One region of the Klebsiella sp. PK01 genome, then DNA from elsewhere that is predicted to be linked to it. Evidence: predicted binding sites of a transcription regulator. Region 1 holds the regulator's gene; the other holds the start of a gene.
What was found. The regulator CRP, encoded in region 1, controls carbon source genes, mostly activating them, when cyclic AMP is high. The targets are predictions, from matches to a motif close to ATGTGANNNNNNTCACAT.
Positions count from the first base shown of each region.

Region 1 (17,068 bases):
AAGCTGCTGCGCTTCGCATTCATCGGTCACGCCGCGGCGTAGCGCGGCTGCCACGCAAATGTGCAGCGCAACGGCATGTTCATCATGCAGGCGCTGCCAGTGACGCACCAGGTCTACCTCATCGCTGGCAGGGGCCGTCAGCTGATTGGCGTTGTAGACTCCTTCGCGATAGAAAAACACGCAGGCCAGTTCATGCCCTGCGTTAATAACCGCCTGCGCAAACTGCCACGCGCTACTGGCCTGCTGAGTACCGTAGGCAGGCCCGGTTACCGTGATGGCAAAACGCATTACTTATCGAGTCCCTGGAAATCACCGCTTTTAAACTGGCGGATGTAGAGGTACACCGTGTGTTTAGAGATATTCAGGCGATCGGCTACCTGGTTAATCGCATCTTTGATATCGAAGATGCCTTTCTCGTAAAGATTCAACACGATTTGGCGGTTTTTCGCGTTATTCGACACGTTGCGATCGGCATTCACCTCTTCAATGGTGAACTCCAGCGTTTGTGCGACCAGGTCATCTACCGACGAGGCGAAGTTGACCTGCGAGTTGACTTCCGGCGTTTCCGGCGGAATGAAAGTGCTCATAATCTGCGAGAACGGGACATCGAGGTTCATGTTGATACAAAGCAGACCAATCACCCGATGTTCGCGGTTACGTATGGCGATAGTCACCGATTTCATCAGCACGCCGCTTTTCGCGCGGGTAAAATAGCACTTCGATACGCTGCTATCCGCTCCCGTCATATCGTGCAGCATACGTAACGCCAGATCGGTAATCGGCGAGCCAATTTGGCGGCCGGTGTGTTCACCGTTAGCGATACGAATAGCGGAGCATTTTAAATCCTGCAGTGAGTGCAGCACGATTTCACAGTGGGAGCCAATGAGCATCGCTAACCCGTCCACCACCGCTTCATAGGATTTTAGGATATCGAAGTCGGTCTGGTCGAAAGGACGTTGATCCAGCAGGTCAAGCTCGCTGGTTTCGTTGGTTAAAAGCGACCTGGACATGTAAAAAAGCACTCCTTTTCAGGAGCCTGTCGTTATCGTCAGGGCAGGCTCATCATCATTATTAAGCTATCTAAAGTAATACAGCGCCTGAGGAATTTTCCAGTTTTAATTATATCTGCTGCCAATAAAAAAGCCGCCGCCCCTGAAGGCGGCGGCTTATGGCAGATTACTTCTTAGCGTCTGCAGCCGGTGCTTCGGCAGCGGCTTCTGGCTTAGCATCAGCCTTCGGAGCCGGTTTGATGTCCAGCAGTTCTACATCGAATACCAGCGTAGAGTTAGCCGGGATACCCGGAACGCCAGTTTTGCCGTAAGCCAGATCCGGTGGGATGACCAGCTTGATTTTGCCGCCTTTTTTGATGTTTTTCAGGCCTTCGGTCCAGCCCGGGATAACGCCATCAAGACGGAAAGAGAGCGGCTCGCCGCGGGTGTAAGAGTTGTCGAACTCTTTACCATCGATCAGCGTACCTTTGTAGTTCACCACGACGGTATCGCTGTCTTTCGGCGCATCGCCGGTACCGGCTTTCTCGACTTTATACATCAGGCCGGATTTAGAAGTTTTCACGTCCTTCTCTTTAGCGAAGGCGTCACGGAACGCTTTGCCTTTGGCATCGTTCTCGGTCGCATCTTTTTCCATCTTCTGCTGAGCGGCGGTTTTCACGCGGGTCTCAAAGGACTGCAGAGTGGTTTCAATTTCTTTGTCGGACAGTTTGCTCTTATCGGCAAACGCATCCTGCACGCCGGCGATCAGCTGGTCTTTATCCAGTTTGATACCCAGCTTCTCTTGTTCTTTCAGGGAGTTTTCCATGTAACGGCCGAGGGATGCACCCAGCGCATAAGCGGATTTTTGATCGTCATTTTTAAATGCCGATTTGCTGTCCGCCGCCGGTGCGGCTTTTGCTGCGGTATCGGCAGCAAAGGTCAGCGGTGCATTCAGGGCAACGGCCATCGTGGTCGCCAGCAGCGTTACTTTAAACAGTGATTTCATCCATTTCTCCAGGGCCGGGGCATCTCACCCCAGGGTTATCATAAAAAGCAAAAAACGTACTATAGAACGTTGCAGAACAAATCTACATACGGACCTACCTGAATATCGCCTCATTTCAGACTATTTTTGTATGAATTAGTTTCCTCTCTGACGTTACGATGCTGCGTTAACGCGGAAACTTGAGTAGAATCCGCCCGCAAACAAGACAGAAGAGGCGACCTATGAACGATAGCACAATGGAGACGCGTCTGGCGGAACTGGAAAGCCGACTGGCGTTTCAGGAGATCACCATCGAGGACCTCAACAAAACCGTCACGGCGCATGAAATAGAAATGGCCAAAATGCGCGAACATATGCGCTTGATGATCGAAAAACTGAAAGCGACGCAGCCGTCGCACATCGCGTCACAGTCTGAAGAGACACCGCCTCCGCATTATTGAGACGTAAAAAAAGCGGGTCTCCCCGCTTTTTTTGGCTATTCGCGCGAACGCGACGCCATTAGTGGCAACCGCAACCGCCGTTACCGCAACCACCTTTGCCGTGTTCATGGTCGTGACCATGATCGTGGCCGTGGCCGCCGCAGCAACCGTCATGACCGTGGTCATGATCGTGATCGTGGCCATGAGCGCCGTGTACGTGACCGTGCTCCAGCTCTTCTGCAGTGGCTTCGCGCAGGGCGACAACTTCTACGTTGAACTTCAGATTCTGGCCAGCCAGCATGTGGTTGCCGTCAACCACCACGAAATCGTCGCCGACTTCGGTGATTTCTACCGGTACCGGACCCTGGTCGGTTTCAGCCAGGAAGCGCATGCCAACCTGCAGTTCGTCAACGCCCATGAAGACGTCTTTAGGAACGCGCTGAACCAGGTTTTCGTCATACTGGCCGTACGCGTCATTCGCGCCGACTTCGACATCAAATTTGTCGCCCACTTCGTGGCCGTTTAATGCGTTTTCCAGGCCGGAAATCAGGGAACCGTGACCATGCAGGTAGTCCAGCGGCGCACTCACCGGAGACTCATCAACCAACACACCGTCTTCTGTACGTACCTGATAGGCCAGGCTGACCACCAGGTCTTTTGCTACTTTCATGATATCTCCTGAGCATGGGAAGAATAGTGGCGCAGATTGTAGCGGAATTCTGCAGCCGTGTACCCTCTAGCTTAAAAAAAGCCGACAGATAACGCTAGTCCGGATGAAAAATGCCGATCACTTGCTCTTCTTTGCGAACGTGTTCGCGGACCTCTTTATCGGCCTCGCGCATCTGATGTCCGCACTTAACACACTCAACAATATCGACATTATTCTCGCGCCACATCGCCAGTGAATCCTGTGCCTGGCACGCCGGACATTTTGCGCCGGCAATAAAACGTTTACGTACCGCCATTTTGCTCTACCTTTTATTCAAACTCGTCCCAGCCGTCCAGCTGCCGGCTTTCTTTCTGCATCTCACGCTCAAAAATCTCTTCCAGCTCGCGCCGGGCTTCCCGCACGCGGGATATCTGTACGGTATCAGTATGCACCGGCATTAACTCGCGAAGCATTCGCATATCGAGGCGTCGAAAGTGTAACTGCGCGCGCTGCGCCTGATGCGGATGCATTCCCAGAGTCACCAGCGCCTTGCGCCCCAATTCCAGGGCGCTGGAGAAGGTTTCACGCGAGAACTGCGTCACGCCGGCCTGTAATAGCTCATGCGCCTCTACGCGCCCCCGCGCTCGCGCCAGAATATGCAGGTGGGGAAAATGCTGTTGGCACATCTCCACCAGCTTCATGGTATCTTCCGGCTCGTTGCAGGTAATCACGATAGACTGCGCCTCTTCCGCCCCCGCCGAGCGCAGCAGCTCAAGCTGCGTCGCATCGCCGAAATAGACTTTGTAGCCATATTTGCGCATCAGGTTGACCGCGCTGATATCGCGTTCAAGCACGGTAATACGCATTTTATTGGCCATCAGCAGGCGCCCAATCACCTGACCAAAACGCCCGAAGCCGACGATAATCACCTGTGGCTTATCATCCTCGACCCACGGCGCCTCATCGGTATCCTCCGCCGGGTTAAGCCGTCGTGACAACACTTTATCAATGACCTTCATCAGGAGCGGCGTGGTCATCATCGATAAGGTTACGGTAACCAGCAGCAGCGCCATTTGATCGTTATGGAACAGCTTCTGCGAAGCCGGCATGGAAAAGAGAACAAAGGCGAACTCGCCGCCCTGGCTCAATACGCCGGCGAACTGCGTGCGCTCGGAGCTGCGCAAACCATATAGCCGGGCCAATACATAAAGCACCAACGCTTTAACCGCCACCAGCGCGGCGACGCTCAGCGCGACCCACAACAGATGGGTATATAGCACGCCAAGATTCAGCGCCATACCGACGGAGATAAAAAACAGCCCCAGCAGCAGGCCTTTAAACGGCTCAATAGCGATTTCCAGCTCGTGGCGATATTCGCTTTCCGCCAGCAGCACGCCGGCGATAAACGTCCCCAGCGCCATCGACAGCCCCAGGGCGTCCATAAACAGCGCGGAACCCAGCACCAGCAGCAGCGTGGCGGCGGTGAAGACCTCACGCACGCCGGAACCAGCGATAAAGCGGAATACCGGGCGCAGCAGAAAACGGCCGCCAATCAGCATGCCGGCGAATGCCAGCACCTTCATCCCTACCGACATCCAGTTGAAGTTATCGTCGCCGTGTCCGGCGAGCAGCGGGACCAGCGCCAGCGCCGGGATCACCGCTAAATCCTGAAATAACAGAACTGAAAAACCCAGCTGGCCGGATTCGTTACGGCTCATTCCTTTCTCGCGCATCAGCTGCAGCGCCATCGCGGTAGAGGACATCGCCAGACCAATACCGCCCACTACGGCCGCCTGCCACGAAAACCCGGTGACCACCAGCAATCCGCCGAGGATCGCCGCGCTAAACAACACCTGCGCCGCGCCGACCCCGAATATTGAGTTGCGCAGTTGCCACAGTTTGGCGGGGTTGAGCTCAAGGCCGATGATAAACATGAGAAACACGACGCCCAGCTCGGAAAAGTGAAGAATTTCATCCACATCGCTAATAAACCCGAGCCCCCACGGGCCAATCGCAATCCCGGCCAGCAGGTAACCGAGTACGGCGCCAATACCCAGCCGGGCCGCCAGCGGAACCGCCACCACGGCGGCAAACAAAAACAGTACCCCTGCTAATAGCAAATCAGCTCCCGCCATTGGCGCCTCCTGTTGCAACAGGATTCGCGAGCCAATCGCGGTACGCGCGGGCGTGGCTTTGCAAATCTTCCGGCCGCTGTCGGCGCGCCCAGTAGACAATAATCGGACTCAGCCAGTGCATGCGGCACATGCCGGCCGTTAACTCAAAAGGGCGCAGAATATCGTTCATCGGATAGCGGTTAGCATCGCGGCGGTAAGCGCTCTCCGGCTCGCCGGTGGTGATCACGCTACGCCAGTACTTTCCCGCCAGTTGATTTCCTCCCGCGCCGCTGGCGAAGCCGCGGCTCAGCACCCGGTCCAGCCACTCTTTCAACAATGCCGGGCAGCTCCACGTATACAGCGGATGTTGGAACACAATCACCTGATGCTGACGCAGGAGATCCTGCTCATGGGCGATATCAATAAAAAAATCTGGATAGTGCGCATAAAGATCGTGCACGGTGACATTCGGCAACTGTAAAGCCGGTTCAAGCAACACCCGGTTGGCCACGGAATCCTGAGATTCTGGGTGGGCATACAGCAGCAACACTTTCGCTGTCTGAGACATCATTCCCCTCCCGAACGTCATCTGGCGGCTTGCGAAGCGGCTGCGTCTCGACGCAACCAGAATGACTTTGTCTATCGTCTTCATTTTGGGCTACCATTGCGGCCCAATGGAGCGTTTCGCTTCCACACTACATTATCATAAAGACAAATTAACATAGTCTGAACATACGGCGCCTTATGATTGTTTTCTCCTCGTTACAAATTCGTCGCGGCGTACGCGTCCTGCTGGACAACGCCACCGCCACCATCAATCCTGGCCAGAAGGTCGGTCTGGTAGGTAAAAACGGCTGCGGTAAATCTACGTTGCTTTCGCTTTTGAAAAACGAGATAAGCGCCGACGGCGGCTCCATGACCTTCCCGAGCAACTGGCAGCTGGCGTGGGTTAATCAGGAAACGCCGGCCCTGCCGCAGCCGGCTATTGATTATGTTATTGATGGCGATCGCGAGTTCCGCAAGCTGGAAGCCGATTTACAGCAGGCCAATGAGCGCGACGACGGCCATGCCATCGCCACCGTCCACGGTAAGCTGGATGCGATTGACGCCTGGACGATTCGTTCCCGCGCCGCCAGCCTGCTGCACGGCCTTGGATTCAGTAACGAACAGCTCGATCGGCCGGTCAGTGATTTCTCCGGCGGCTGGCGTATGCGCTTAAACCTCGCGCAGGCGCTGATCTGCCGTTCCGATCTGCTGCTGCTCGACGAACCGACCAACCACCTCGATCTTGATGCGGTGATCTGGCTGGAAAAGTGGCTAAAGGGCTATAACGGTACGCTGATCCTGATTTCCCACGATCGTGATTTCCTCGATCCGATCGTCGATAAAATTATTCATATCGAACAGCAAACGATGTTCGAATACACCGGTAACTACAGCTCGTTTGAAATCCAGCGCGCGACCCGTCTGTCGCAGCAGCAGGCCATGTATGAAAGCCAGCAGCAGCGCGTAGCCCACTTGCAGAGCTACATCGACCGTTTCCGCGCCAAAGCCACCAAAGCGAAGCAGGCGCAGAGCCGTATCAAAATGCTTGAGCGTATGGAGCTTATCGCCCCGGCGCACGTCGATAACCCGTTCCACTTCAGCTTCCGCGCGCCGGAAAGTCTACCGAACCCGTTACTCAAGATGGAGAAAGTCAGCGCCGGCTACGGCGAACGAATTATTCTCGACTCCATCAAGCTGAATCTGGTACCCGGTTCGCGTATCGGTCTGCTGGGGCGCAACGGCGCCGGTAAATCAACGCTGATTAAGCTGCTGGCCGGCGAACTACAGCCGCTGTCCGGTGAAATTGGCCTGGCTAAGGGCATTAAGCTCGGTTACTTCGCCCAGCATCAGCTCGAATTCCTGCGCGCCGATGAGTCGCCGATACAGCATCTGGCCCGCCTGGCGCCGCAGGAGCTGGAACAAAAATTGCGCGACTACCTCGGCGGCTTTGGATTCCAGGGGGATAAAGTCAGCGAAGAGACCCGCCGTTTCTCCGGCGGCGAAAAAGCGCGTCTGGTGCTGGCGTTAATCGTCTGGCAGCGCCCTAACCTGCTGCTGCTCGATGAACCGACCAACCACCTTGATCTTGATATGCGCCAGGCCTTGACCGAAGCGCTGATCGACTTCGAAGGGGCGCTGGTCGTGGTCTCGCACGATCGCCACCTGATCCGCTCCACCACTGACGATCTGTATCTCGTGCACGACGGTAAAGTCGAACCTTTTGATGGCGATCTGGAAGATTATCAGCAGTGGCTGAGCGATTCGCAGAAGCAGGAAAACCAGACTTCTGAAGCGCCAAAGGATAACGGCAACAGCGCGCAGGCGCGTAAGGATCAAAAACGCCGCGAAGCCGAACTGCGTACGCAAACGCAACCGCTGCGTAAAGAGATTGCCCGTCTGGAAAAAGAGATGGATAAACTCAACGCGCAGCTGGCGCAGGCGGAAGAGAAACTGGGCGACAGCGAGTTGTATGACGCCTCGCGCAAAGCGGAATTAACCGCATGCCTGCAGCAGCAGGCGAGCGCCAAATCAGGGCTCGAAGAGTGTGAGATGGCGTGGCTCGACGCGCAGGAACAGCTGGAGCGGATGCTGCAGGAAAGTTAATGAGTAACCGCCCGGCGGTGAGAGAAAATTCATCGTCGGGACTTTCTGCTTAGGCATCCCGGGAGACTTTCCGAAATTCATCGCTCAGCCATTCTCTTGAGTCATTTTCATGTAATCTATACCGATTACCCGCAAGACCACATATTGGCTAACCGCCCACTTTTATGCGCGGTATAGTGTTCTAAAAGTTTCTTAATAATCCTGGTACTATGGTTGAAATAACCCCGACAGCAGTGACGCCCCCCGATAACGACTCGCGTGAATTCCATCCGATGCGCGGCGTGGGCAATCGTCATCTGCAAACCATGCTGCCGCGGATCATCCGCCGCAAGCTCCGATTTACGCCGCACTGGCAACGCCTTGAGCTGCCGGATGGCGATTTCGTCGATCTGGCCTGGAGCGAAGACCCCGCCGGCGCGCGCCACAAACCGCGACTGGTGGTCTTTCACGGTCTGGAAGGCAGCCTGCACAGCCCTTACGCCCACGGTTTGATTCACGCCGCCATGCAGCGCGGCTGGCTCGGGGTGGTGATGCATTTTCGCGGTTGCAGCGGCGAGCCGAATCGCAACAGTCGTATTTATCACTCTGGCGAAACGGAAGACGGTACCTGGTTCCTGCACTGGCTGCAGCGCGAGTTCGGCGCCGCGCCGACGGCGGCGGTAGGCTATTCGCTTGGCGGCAACATGCTGGGCTGTCTGCTGGCGAAAGAAGGCGACAATATTCCGCTCGATGCAGCCGTCATTGTCTCGGCGCCCTTTATGCTGGAAGCCTGCAGCTACCATATGGACAAAGGATTTTCGCGCGTCTATCAGCGTTACCTGCTCAACCTGCTGAAAGCCAACGCCGCGCGCAAGCTGAAAGCCTATCCAGGCTCGCTGCCGGTCGATCTTCGCCAGCTTAAAAGCATGCGCCGCATCCGCGAATTCGACGACATGATCACCGCCAAAATCCACGGTTTCGCCGATGCGCTAGACTATTACCGACAGTGCAGCGCGATGCCGCGCTTAAGCGATATCACCAAGCCGACGCTGATCATTCACGCGAAAGACGATCCGTTTATGGACCATCATTCAATTCCGCCGCAGGAACAACTGCCGGCTAACGTCGAATATCAGCTCACGGAACAGGGCGGCCACGTTGGCTTTGTCGGCGGTACGCTGCGAAAACCGCAAATGTGGCTGGAGCAACGTATTCCGGATTGGTTAACCCGCTGGCTGGGAGGACAAGCATGATTATTCCCTGGCAGGATCTCGATCCCGAAACGCTGGATAATCTGATTGAAAGCTTTGTGTTGCGCGAAGGCACCGATTATGGTGAACATGAACGTTCGCTTGCCGATAAAGTCGCCGATGTAAAACAGCAGCTTAAAACCGGGGAGGCCGTGCTGGTGTGGTCAGAACTGCACGAGACGGTCAACATCATGCCCCGCAAGATGTTTAACGGCTAAGCGCCATGCCCCTCTAACCGCGAGTGCCTGGCGCGATACGGCGACACACCATCACTTAATCAGGGAGTTGTTATGTCTGCCAAACATCCAGTGATCGCAGTCACGGGCTCCAGCGGCGCGGGCACCACCACCACCAGCCTCGCGTTTCGCAAAATTTTCTCGCAACTGAACCTGCATGCCGCGGAGGTCGAAGGGGATAGCTTCCATCGCTATACTCGCCCGGAAATGGACATGGCGATCCGCAAGGCGCGCGATCAGGGCAAACACATCAGCTACTTTGGCCCGGAAGCCAATGACTTCAGCCTGCTTGAACGCACCTTTTTAGAGTACGGCGAATTCGGCAAGGGCCAGTCGCGCAAATACCTCCATACCTACGATGAAGCGGTTCCCTGGAATCAGGTTCCCGGCACCTTTACCCCATGGCAACCGCTGCCTGAACCGACCGACGTGTTGTTTTATGAAGGGCTGCACGGCGGCGTGGTGACGCCGCAGCATGACGTGGCGAAACATGTCGACCTGCTGGTCGGCGTGGTGCCGATCGTCAACCTTGAATGGATCCAGAAGCTCATTCGCGATACCAGCGAACGCGGCCATTCGCGCGAAGCGGTGATGGACTCGGTGGTGCGTTCGATGGAAGACTATATCAATTTCATCACCCCGCAGTTCTCACGCACCCATATCAACTTCCAGCGTGTGCCGACGGTCGATACCTCGAATCCGTTTGCCGCCAAAGGCATTCCATCGCTCGACGAAAGCTTCGTGGTGATTCACTTTCGCAATTTGCAGGGGATTGATTACCCCTGGCTGTTGGCGATGCTACAGGGGTCGTTTATCTCGCATATGAACACCCTGGTGGTGCCAGGCGGTAAGATGGGGCTGGCGATGGAGCTCATTATGGCGCCGCTGGTCGAGCGCTTGATGGAAGGCAAAACCATTAGTTAAGGGCAAAATAAAACCCCGGTCGCCGTGCTGCCGGGGTTAGTGTCCCGCTACGTCAATTCGTCTCAGGCTTCGATCACTTCGTAAGAGTGGGTGATGTTGACGGCCTTTTCCAGCATCAGCGCCACCGAGCAGTACTTCTCCGCGGATAAATCCACCGCACGGGACACCGCCGCATCCTTCAGCTCTTTACCGGTGACGATAAAGTGCAGATTGATATGGGTGAACAGGCGCGGCGCCTCTTCACGGCGTTCAGAGGTCAGCTTCACTTCGCAGTTGGTGACGTTTTGACGCCCTTTTTGCAGGATAGACACCACGTCAATTGCGCTACAGCCGCCCGCCGCCATCAGCACCATTTCCATCGGGCTGGGCGCTTTGTCCCCGGAGTTGCCATCCATTAAAATCTGGTGGCCGGAGGCCGACTCACCGATGAAGGTTAGACCTTCCACCCATTTCACACGCGCTTGCATAAAATTTAACTCCGCTGTTGCAATTTTCCTGACAGATTACGCGCACATAACAAATCTCGCAACGGAAGGCGACCTGGGTCATGCTGAAGCGAGACACCAGGAGACATGCGGTGAAAGCTATGCTAAAACAGTCTGGATGCTACAGTAATACATTGATGTACCGCATGTATGCTGAGGAGTTCACATTACAGGCTGCATAAATTGAGCAGCCAGCTTCCCAGGCATAGGGAAAAATACGATTGCATGCCCGGATGCCGTGTAGTGTCGGCGTCCGGAGATAGCTTATAACAGAGGATAACCGCGCATGGTGCTTGGCAAACCGCAAACAGACCCTACCCTTGAATGGTTCTTGTCTCATTGCCACATTCATAAGTACCCATCAAAGAGCACGCTGATTCACCAGGGTGAGAAAGCGGAAACGCTTTACTACATCGTAAAAGGCTCCGTGGCTGTACTCATCAAGGATGAAGAAGGTAAAGAGATGATCCTCTCTTACCTCAACCAGGGCGATTTCATCGGTGAATTAGGCCTGTTTGAAGAAGGTCAGGAACGTAGTGCCTGGGTACGTGCGAAAACCGCATGTGAAGTGGCCGAGATCTCTTACAAAAAATTCCGTCAGTTAATCCAGGTGAACCCGGACATCCTGATGCGCCTCTCTTCGCAGATGGCGCGTCGTCTGCAGGTCACTTCCGAGAAAGTCGGTAACCTTGCTTTCCTCGACGTGACGGGCCGTATCGCTCAGACCTTACTGAATCTGGCGAAACAGCCTGATGCCATGACCCACCCGGACGGGATGCAGATCAAAATCACCCGCCAGGAAATTGGCCAGATCGTCGGCTGTTCTCGTGAGACGGTTGGCCGTATTCTGAAGATGCTGGAAGATCAAAATCTGATCTCCGCACACGGTAAAACTATCGTCGTCTACGGTACCCGTTAAGTCGCTAAACGGCGTATTGCTCCGCGCAGTACGCCGTTTTTGTTTCTCCCATGTGGCGCAGGCTGATTTACCACCCGGAAGTCAACTACGCACTGCGGCAAACGCTGGTGCTGTGTCTACCTGTGGCCATCGGGCTTCTGCTCGGCCATCTGCAGCAAGGGTTGCTGTTCTCGTTAGTTCCCGCCTGTTGCAATATCGCCGGTCTCGACACCCCGCATAAACGCTTTTTCAAACGCCTGATCGTTGGCGGCTGCCTGTTTGCCGGCAGCAGCCTGATTGTGCAATTGCTTCTGGCGCGGGACATCCCGTTGCCGCTTATCCTCAGCGCGCTGGCGCTGATTCTCGGCGTGACGGCGGAAATCAGTTCGCTGCACGCTCGCCTGTTGCCGGCATCGCTTATCGCCGCCATTTTTACCTTAAGCCTGGCCGGCAATATGCCCATCTGGGAGCCGCTGCTTATCTATGCGCTGGGAACCTTGTGGTACGGACTCTTTAACTGGTTCTGGTTTTGGCTCTGGCGGGAGCAGCCGCTGCGCGAGTCGTTAAGCCTGCTTTACCGCGAACTGGCTAATTATTGCGAGGCCAAATATAGCCTCCTGACGCAGCACACTGACCCGACGACCTCCCTGCCGCCGCTGCTTACCCGCCAGCAGAAGGTGGTCGATTTAATTACCCAATGCTACCAGCAGATGCATATGTTAGCCGCCAACCAGCGTAGCGATCATAAGCGCCTGCTGCGCGCGTTCCAGGTTGGGCTGGATCTGCAGGAACATATTTCAGTGAGCCTGCACCAGCCGGAAGAGGTACAAAAACTGGTGGAGCGCAGCCATGCGGAAGCGGTTATCCGCTGGAACGCGCAGACCGTCGCCGCGCGTCTGCGGGTGCTGGCGGATGATATTCTCTACCACCGCTACCCGCGTCGCTTCCAGATGGATAAGCAAATCGGCGCGCTGGAAAAAATCGCTTATCAGCATCCCGATAACCCGGTAGGCCAGTTCTGCGCCTGGCACTTCAGTCGTATCGCCCGCGTGCTGCGCACCCAGCGCCCGCTGTACGCACGTAACCTGATGGCGGATAAAGAACGGCGCCTACCGCTACTACCGGCGCTGAAGAACTACCTGTCATTGAAATCCCCGGCGCTGCGCAACGCCGCGCGCATCAGCGTAATGTTGAGCATCGCCAGCCTGATGGGCAGCGCCCTACATCTGCCGAAGCCGTACTGGATCCTGATGACCGTGCTGTTCGTGACGCAAAACGGTTACGGCGCCACCCGCGTGCGGATTGTCCACCGGGCGGCAGGCACCCTGGCGGGCCTGGTGATCGCCTGGCTGACCCTACATTTCCACGTACCGGAGAGCTACACGTTAAGCGGTATGTTGTTCATCACGCTGCTGAGCTATCTCATCATCCGTAAACACTACGGCTGGGCGATGGTGGGCTTTACCGTCACCGCGGTATATACCCTGCAGTTGCTAACGCTTAACGGCGAGCAGTTCATCGTCGCCCGCTTTATCGATACCATCATTGGCTGTCTGATCGCCTTTGGCGGGATGGTCTGGCTATGGCCGCAATGGCAGAGCGGCCTGCTACGTAAAAACGCCCACGATGCCCTGGAGGCCGATCAGGAGGCTATTCGGCTGATCCTTAGCGCCGATCCGCAGGCCCCGGCGTTGGCCTACCAGCGTATGCGCGTCAACCAGGCGCACAACGCCCTGTATAACTCGCTTAACCAGGCGATGCAGGAACCGGGCTTTAACTCGCACTATCTGGAAGATATGAAGCTGTGGGTAACCCATAGCCAGTTTATCGTTGAGCATATCAACGCCATGACCACGCTGGCGCGCGAGCATACGATGCTAACGCCTGACCTGGCGCAGCGGTATCTGGAATCGTGTGAAATTGCCCTGCAGCGCTGTCAGCAGCGTCTGGATTCAGACGGGCCGGGCAGCGCGGGCGATGTGAATATTATGGAATCCCAGGACGGGGAAGTGTTGCGTGGGCCGCTCAGCACCCTTGAGCAGCATTTGCAGCGGATCCTCGGCCATCTGAACACCATGCACACCATTTCGTCGGTGGCATGGCGTCAGCGTCCGCATCACGGCATCTGGCTACGCACGACTAAGCGCTAAGTACGTTTTTAACCGCCTGCGCGAAGCGCGCCATCCCTTCGGCGATATCGCTATCATCAATCACCAGCGACGGCACAAAGCGCATTACGTCCGGCCCGGCGTTTAACACCATCACCCCGGCCTCCGCCGCGGCATAGAGGAAATCGCGCGCGCGTCCGTGATGCTGCGGCTTAAGCGCGGCGCCGATTAACAGTCCCATGCCGCGGATGTCGCTGAACAGATCAAACTGCGCATCGATCTGCTGCAGGTGTTCAACAAACAGCGCCCGTTTGGCATTGACGCCCGCCAGCACCTGCGGCGTGTTAATCAGGTTGAAAGCCGCGGTCGCCACCGCACAGGCCAGCGGATTGCCGCCGTAGGTGGAGCCATGGGAACCGGCATGGAAGGCGCTGGCGATTTCATTGGTGGTTAACATCGCGCTAATCGGGAAACCGCCGCCGAGCGCTTTCGCGCTGGTCAGGATGTCCGGCGTCACGCCGTAATGCATATAGGCGAACAATGAACCGGTACGGCCCATACCGCACTGCACTTCATCAAATACCAGCAGCGCCTGATGCTGGTCGCACAGATCGCGCAGCCCCTGCAGGAACGCTGGCGTCGCCGCCATCACCCCGCCCTCGCCCTGAATCGGCTCAACCACCACCGCGCAGGTATGGTCATCGATCACCGCTTTCACCGCCTCGAGATCGTTAAATGGAACATGCACGATATCTGCCGGTTTCGGCCCGAAACCGTCAGAGTATTTCGGCTGACCGCCGACCGAGACGGTGAACAGCGACCGTCCGTGGAAAGCATTATGGAAAGCGATGATTTTGGTTTTGTACGGACTATGGCGAGTGATCGCGTAATGACGCGCCAGCTTGAACGCCGTTTCGTTGGCTTCCGTTCCGGAGTTCATAAACACCACGCGCTCGGCAAAAGTGGCATCTACCAGCTGGCGCCCCAGGCGCAGCGCCGGCTCGTTGGTAAAAACGTTGCTGGTGTGCCACAGGGTCTCGCCCTGCTCACGCAGCGCCGCCACCAGCGCCGGGTGGCAGTGGCCCAGCGCGGTCACCGCAATCCCGCCGGCAAAATCAACGTACTCTTTGCCCTGCTGATCCCAAACGCGGCTGCCTTTCCCCTTCACCGGAATAAACTCCGCCGGTGCATAAATCGGCAGAATGACTTCATCGAATGTGGCGCGGGTGATTGCCGGTTGCTCTGTTGCCATGTGATGCCCATCCTTCTGTGTAACGTGCAATGATTGCGAAGTTTTAATCACAAAATATGCATAATAAATCACCTCATGGCAACTACAAATCAGCGTTTAAGGAAGTTTTCCAGCAACTGGTGTCCCTGTTCGCTAAGAATGCTCTCCGGGTGGAACTGCACGCCTTCGAGATCCCACTGGCGATGGCGGATACCCATGATTTCACCGCTGGCGCTGCGGGCGGTAACGATAAAATCCGCGGGAAGGGTCGGCGGGTCGATAACTAATGAATGGTAGCGCGTAACGGTAAGCGGGTTGTTTAGTCCCTGAAAAACGCCCTCGCCGTTGTGCTCAATCAGCGACGTTTTACCATGCATGACCTGCGCGGCGCGTACGATGGTGGCGCCAAAGACCTGGGCGATGGCCTGATGACCCAGACACACGCCGAGCAGCGGTGTTTTACCGGCATAGCGGCGGATAACGTCCAGCGAAATACCGGACTCATCCGGCGTGCAGGGGCCCGGCGAAATGACGATTTTCTCCGGCGCCAGCGACGCTATCTCTTCCAGCGTTAACTCATCGTTACGCTTAACCAGCACCTCCGCCCCCAGTTCACAAAAGTACTGGTACAGATTCCAGGTGAAAGAGTCATAGTTATCGATTAGCAGGATCATAGCGGCTCCGGAAAAAACAAAACCGGGCTATTCTACTCAGATTCCCGCGCTTCGCTCACCACTTTACGAAAGATCCGCTCCAGCGGCTCCGGGTCGCCCATCGCGCCCAGCTGGTTAGCCTGGCTCCACGCATCCGGATCGATGCCCCGCCAGTCGAGCAGGTAACCGGCGTGAATGGCCAACTGTTCGAAGAAGATCCTTTGCGTCAGGCCGTTGCCAAGGCGGAAAGGATGCAGGACATTGATTTCGCCGTAGTACCAGCTCAGGCGCTCGACGAAGGTCTCCCGGGGGAGTTCACGCAGATAGTCCTCTTCTTCCAGCTTGCGCATCAGCGCGTTACCCTCTTTCTCTATCCACGCGAAGTGGCAAAACGGCGTATCGCCCTGGTAGATATCGATTTCCCGCAGTTTACCCGCCCAGTCAAAGAGATCCTGATAAAGTTGCCGGTGAATGGCGCAGAGATGCGGTAAGCCGCGGCCGCGCGGGCCCAACGGGATCGTCGCCGCGCGCAGCGAAGTGAATTCCCATGCAGTTTGTTCCAGCCGTTGCGCCTGATGGATACCCAGCCGGTTACGCAGCACATCCAGCGCCGGATAGAGATAGGGGTCGCGACCGTCGCCATATTTATCGCTCATGACGCCTCCTCAGCTCGGCAAGACGCGCCAGCGCTTCCTCAGCCGTCAGGCTAACCAGCGGTACCGTCGCGCCTTCAAGGCGTCTGCTGGCCTGAAAATTGGCGTTGCGGGTCTGTTCCCAGAGCCGGGATTTTTGCTTATCGGTGAGTAAACGCATGGTCGCCTCCCTTATCGTCCCCTGTGTGCCACAAGTATAAGCAGCAATTTCGGGTTACGCAGAGAGGCAAGCCAGGCGCAGGCGGACCGCCCGCGCCAGAAGAGGGTTACGGCAGCACTTTCGCCGAAAGAATAACGACCGGTTTAGACGGAACATTTTGGTACGGGCCAACGTTGTGGGTCGGAACCTGAGAGATTTTGTCGGCGACGTCCATACCCTTCACCACTTTACCAAATACCGCATAGCCAAAATCACGCTGGCCGTGGTCGAGGAAGGCGTTATCCGCCACGTTGATGAAGAACTGGCTGGTCGCGCTGTCCTGATCGGCGGTACGCGCCATGGCGATCGTCCCGCGGGTATTACGCAGGCCATTGTCGGCTTCGTTTTTAATCGGCGGGTTAGGCTGCTTTTGCTGCATCTGCTCGTTAAAGCCGCCGCCCTGCACCATAAAGCCTGGGATCACCCGGTGGAAGGTCGTGTTGTTATAGAAACCGCTGTTCACGTACTTCAGGAAGTTATCGACAGAAATCGGCGCCTTCTGGCTATTCAGCTCCAACTCGATGTTGCCAGCAGAAGTGGTCAGCAGTACGTGCGGGTCGCCCTTGGCCGCCATGGCGGGGGAGAATGCTGAAATGGCGAATACGGCAGCCATCGCCGCCAGAGTG
Region 1 covers NZ_JBYEZM010000005.1:465,015-482,082, reverse strand. Annotated here, with positions in the region: gene tusD (sulfurtransferase complex subunit TusD) at 1-288, opposite strand, end outside; gene AC22LX_RS18540 (helix-turn-helix transcriptional regulator) at 288-1,010, opposite strand; gene fkpA (FKBP-type peptidyl-prolyl cis-trans isomerase) at 1,177-1,995, opposite strand; gene AC22LX_RS18530 (protein SlyX) at 2,217-2,435, shown strand; gene slyD (peptidylprolyl isomerase) at 2,494-3,084, opposite strand; gene AC22LX_RS18520 (YheV family putative zinc ribbon protein) at 3,179-3,379, opposite strand; gene kefB (glutathione-regulated potassium-efflux system protein KefB) at 3,393-5,198, opposite strand; gene kefG (glutathione-regulated potassium-efflux system ancillary protein KefG) at 5,185-5,748, opposite strand; gene AC22LX_RS18505 (ABC transporter ATP-binding protein) at 5,922-7,826, shown strand; gene AC22LX_RS18500 (hydrolase) at 8,036-9,058, shown strand; gene AC22LX_RS18495 (YheU family protein) at 9,055-9,273, shown strand; gene AC22LX_RS18490 (phosphoribulokinase) at 9,346-10,215, shown strand; gene AC22LX_RS18485 (OsmC family protein) at 10,278-10,682, opposite strand; gene crp (cAMP-activated global transcriptional regulator CRP) at 10,987-11,619, shown strand; gene AC22LX_RS18475 (YccS/YhfK family putative transporter) at 11,670-13,748, shown strand; gene argD (bifunctional acetylornithine/succinyldiaminopimelate transaminase) at 13,738-14,958, opposite strand; gene pabA (aminodeoxychorismate synthase component 2) at 15,048-15,611, opposite strand; gene AC22LX_RS18460 (putative adenosine monophosphate-protein transferase Fic) at 15,644-16,246, opposite strand; gene AC22LX_RS18455 (YhfG family protein) at 16,236-16,403, opposite strand; gene ppiA (peptidylprolyl isomerase A) at 16,510-17,068, opposite strand, start outside.

Region 2 (4,762 bases), on a different contig from region 1:
ATTGCGATGGATTTGGGATACGTCTCGCAGCAGACGTTCTCGCGGGTATTCCGCCGGGAGTTCGATCGCACTCCCAGCGATTACCGTCATCAGATTTCCGCCTGACGACCGTCGTGCGGCGTACGCAGTAAGATCGGGGACTTGGCGAGCCACTGCATAAACTCCTGTGGCGGCATAGCCCTGGCAAAATGCCATCCCTGACAAAACTGCACGCCGCGCTTAAGCAACCAATCCACCTGATCCAGCGTTTCTACCCCTTCGGCGATGGTTTTTAAACGCAGGCTACGCGCCATATCAATGATATGCTCGGCAATCAGATGGCTGGTACTGTTGGTGGTCAGCGTATCGATAAAGGATTTATCAATCTTCAGAATATCGACATTGAGCGAATAGAGGTTATGCAGGTTGGAATAACCGGTACCGAAATCATCAATGGCTATTTCGTAGCCCGCTTCGCGGAACGCCTGAATCACCGGTGTGGTTTTCGGCACATCGATAAATCCTCTTTCGGTGACTTCAATTTTAATTTGCTTCACGCAAACCGCATAGCTGCGGGCCTTCTCAGTGATCTGCGCAATTAATCGCGCGGAGTGGAAGTCCGATGCCGAAAGATTAATCGCGATATAGAGCTGTGGATGTCTGGCCAGATATTCGCCAAGATCGTTGAACAACTCGTCGACCACATAATCCGTCACCTGAGCAATCATGCCTGAGTTTTCCGCCAACGGAATAAACTCCGCCGGGCTCATCACCGGACCGTCAAACCCCGGCCAGCGTAACAGCGCCTCGGCGCCGACGCAGCGGTTATTCTTGATGTCGATAATAGGTTGGTAATGCAGGCACAGTTGTCGGTGGCTTAACGCTCGCTGCAGTTTATTGCGCGGTGAATGATACTGCTGACGGCTTCGCGACCAGACCATCAGAATCAAAATGCTGCAAATAATGCCTAACGGCAGGGTCAAGGTAATCTGGTCGTAGAGGCTGGCATAATAGCTGGCGCGCGAGGTGGACATGATGACCGCAATCGGTCGAATCGACGAATGGGCGACGGTATAAACCCGGCCATCCTGGTTGAAAAAAGCGTCTTCGTGGCGAATAAGACGATGTAATTCCCTGGCATCAACGTTTTTACTCACGGAGAAAAACATGTTCGTTTTGGTGTCGAAGACGCCGTAAGCTAAATCTTTATCGCTGGAAATAACCGAACTATAAGAGAGAGGGTTAACCACCACGGCATAATGCCCGCGCTGCATATAATTCATATCATAGCCGGGATAAAACGGCGTATCACGATAGTAGTAAATGGAGACGTCGGGCTTTCGAGTATAATTCGCGGCAGCTATTCTCCAGCCCTCTTCGGGATGGACCGCGGTGGAACAGAGGAAAGTGTTACCGCTCGCATAAATCAGGTCATCAACATACAGTAGCCCGCGCACGATATTTAACATGTACTGCTGATGCTGCGGGGAACACATTGCCCCGGTAAAGTGCATGGCTTTTTCGCGCGCCTGCTCGGATTCATGAATGACCATTTCCGTTTTTTGCAGCGCCAGCTGCGAAAACGATTGCAGTCTATCTGAGATTTCTTCCCGGGCTCTGATTTGCGCAAACCACAACGCCAACACCACCGGCAGCACAACCACCAGTATGATGAAGAATATTCTTAACGCCTTATGCGGCGCGTTACGACTCATTTCCGCTTTTTATCCATGCGATACGCCTCAATCACGGTATAAGGACAAAAACCAGGCATTACCGACTGTTATAAAAAACAGCGAATTTCAGCAACGAACACGTTTATGTAAAAACCTCACACCTAATAATGATGAATCATACTTACTTATAGATGGATCGAGAAACATTCTCGTAATAATTAAGACACTAGCCACTTACTAATTCGGTTTCTCCGTACAATTACTCGTAATAAGTAACAAAACCCGTTGAACAATTATCGGCAGTCCAGGTCCAGTCCTTAACGGTGTCGAAAAACAGACACCAGACATGCTGGCGCGCATTCCGCCGCCATTAACCCTATTAATAACGTGGTTTAAAATGTCAAAAAAGGTCATTTTTTGTCTGGCGAATAAATCAGCAAATGTGATATAGTTCACACAAGTTGATGAAACAAAATCGTCGTTTCATCACTCCCTGAAGTGCCCGCCGATAGCCAGAGCGTCTCATTATTGATAATCGCGCCAGGTTGTCTAAGGCTCCCGACTTTCTTTGAGAGATAGGATAAGTTAATGGCTTCCATTACTACCAGTGTCGTACTTTTGCGCTGGCCCCTGGTGAGCGCGGTATTGATGTTCCTGGCCAGTTCGTTGAATATTCAATTACGTAAAAGCGACTATGCCGGCTTAGCGATTATTTGTAGCTGCCTGGGTCTGGCTGCCGCCTGTTGGTTTGCTACCGGCTTGTTAGGCATCACCATGGTGGATGTTGCTAAAATCTGGGGCAACATTAAAGATGTCATGGTTGAAGTCATGAGCCAGACGCCGCCAGAATGGCCAATGATGATGACCTGATAAAAAAGCTTCCTGCGGGAAGCTTTTTTATTTTCAGCAACAGCGATGCTCTTCCCGGCCCCTGCTAATATTGTTCGCATAACATCGGTCGTAGACGCTCGTTTGGGCAGCGCTTAACCGCACAATACGATTGATAAAGACAAGATTCCTGCTCCGCGACCTCGAAATTGTACGGGCAGGTTGGCCGCTCTCTTAAGGTTTCCCACTGTTTATCGTCGTAACGCGTGATGTTATAAATTTTTAATGAATGATATCGATCATTAATTAAAACTTTAGATGAATAAAGTTTCATGGTTTCGCCGGGAATTAATAAAAGCTCAGCCTCATACCAGATAATAAACTTGAGAAACCGTAGCCCAGATATTGACGAAAAGGCAACGCCAGTATGCGGGCAGATAAGGGTGTTAAGAATCGTCCATTTCATCTTCCATCCTTGTAAGTAAAATCTGAGAGAGAATTTAGTGATAGCACTCCAGGCCGTTATCTGCAAGGCAGGTTATTAATAGTGTGATATAGACCAACCCTGACACACATCGGCCATACCACTCTTGAAGTAAGCTAATCCGGGCATTCTACGAATTATGTATTAATACTAAAAAAACATAACCATGCAAAGGTTATAAATAACCTTACAATATATTTTAAATAGCAGACAAAAATATCATTTTGATATTCACCTGGATGGGATAAGCAATTAGCGATCGCAAAGCGAAAATATTCTATGGTAGGAGAAGCGTCACTTTCTTTTGTATTCTCGCAATCAGGACAATACCACCTACGTCGCGCTGAACCCGGGAGAGGTAAGTAGAAAAAGGCACAGGGGCGCGTTTGCATTGACTAAAATATAACCATCTCCCTGCAGAGTGCCGCATCATGAACATCTTCGGTTTTCAACGTCGTCTGGCGATGGTTTCCGGCTGCCTTCTGGCCATCGTGTTTGCCTTCTCCGCTTCAGCGGCTTCGACGGATAAATCGCCGCCGGCGCAAAAGGACAAAGCGGAGCTGGCCATCAATATGGATCACATCATGCAGCCGCAAAAAGGCGATCTTCCCGATATGATCAACCGGCGGGCGATCCGGGTATTAACGACCTACAGCAAGACCTTCTTTTTTATCGATAAGGGGACCCAGCGCGGCGCCACCCACGATCTTTTCATCGCTTTAGAAAAAGATCTCAATAGCAGACTGGCAAAAGAGAAGAAGCTGAAGCAGAAACACCTCAAAGTGCGGATCGTTTTCATCCCGGTGACGCGGGATAACCTGTTCAAGGCGTTGAATGAAGGTAAGGGGGATATCGCCGCCGCCAATCTCACCATTACTTCATCGCGTCAGGAGCAGGTCGCCTTTACCACCCCGCTCTATAGCGATGTCAAAGAGCTATTAGTTTCTGGGCCATCATCGCCCAACGTGAAAAGCCTGGAGCAGCTTTCCGGTAAAACCGTGTTTGTTCGACGCTCCTCCAGCTATTACGAAAGTTTGCAGGCGCTTAACGCCCGCTTTGCCAAAGCGTCGCTGCCGCCGGTCATTCTGCAGGAGGCGCCGGAGGCGCTCGAAGATGAGGATCTTCTCGAAATGCTTAATGCTGGCCTGATTCCTCTGATCGTGGTGGATCGCCATAAAGCGATTTTCTGGAAACAGGTGTTTCCCAAAATTCAGGTGCATGAAGACGTTGTGTTACGAGATGGCGGTAGCATCGCCTGGGCGGTCCGCAAAGATAACCCACAGCTTCTCGCGGTGCTGAATACCTTCGTGAAGAATAATCGTCAAGGCAGCACCCTGGGAAACACGATTCTGCTGCGCTACCTGAAAAGCGCGACCTACGTTAAAAATGCCGCAGCCAACAGAGAACGAGCTAAGTTTTTGCAGATGGTAGACATCTTTAGAAAATATGGCGAACGCTATGATGTCGACTGGCTGCTGATGGCAGCCCAGGGATATCAGGAGTCGCGGCTCAATCAATCGGTACGTAGTCACGTCGGCGCAATCGGCGTAATGCAGGTCATGCCCGCCACCGGCAAGGAGCTGAAAGTTGGCGATATTAAGAAAATCGATCCCAACATTCATGCCGGCGTGAAGTATATGCGCTGGATGATTGATCATTACTATGGCGATCAGCCAATGACGCCGCTGAATAAAGCGCTATTTTCGTTCGCGTCCTACAATGCGGGCCCGGCGCGCATCGCGCGTCTACGTACGGAAACCCAAAAACGCGGTTTTGATCCGAACATCTGGTTTGG
Region 2 covers NZ_JBYEZM010000006.1:55,477-60,238, reverse strand. Annotated here, with positions in the region: gene soxS (superoxide response transcriptional regulator SoxS) at 1-105, shown strand, start outside; gene AC22LX_RS19095 (EAL domain-containing protein) at 90-1,694, opposite strand; gene AC22LX_RS19090 (YjcB family protein) at 2,244-2,525, shown strand; gene iraM (anti-adapter protein IraM) at 2,590-2,949, opposite strand; gene AC22LX_RS19080 (MltF family protein) at 3,399-4,762, shown strand, end outside.
Region 2: a site for CRP is predicted at 2,096-2,113, ahead of AC22LX_RS19090 (YjcB family protein). Genes of this name have one in related genera too.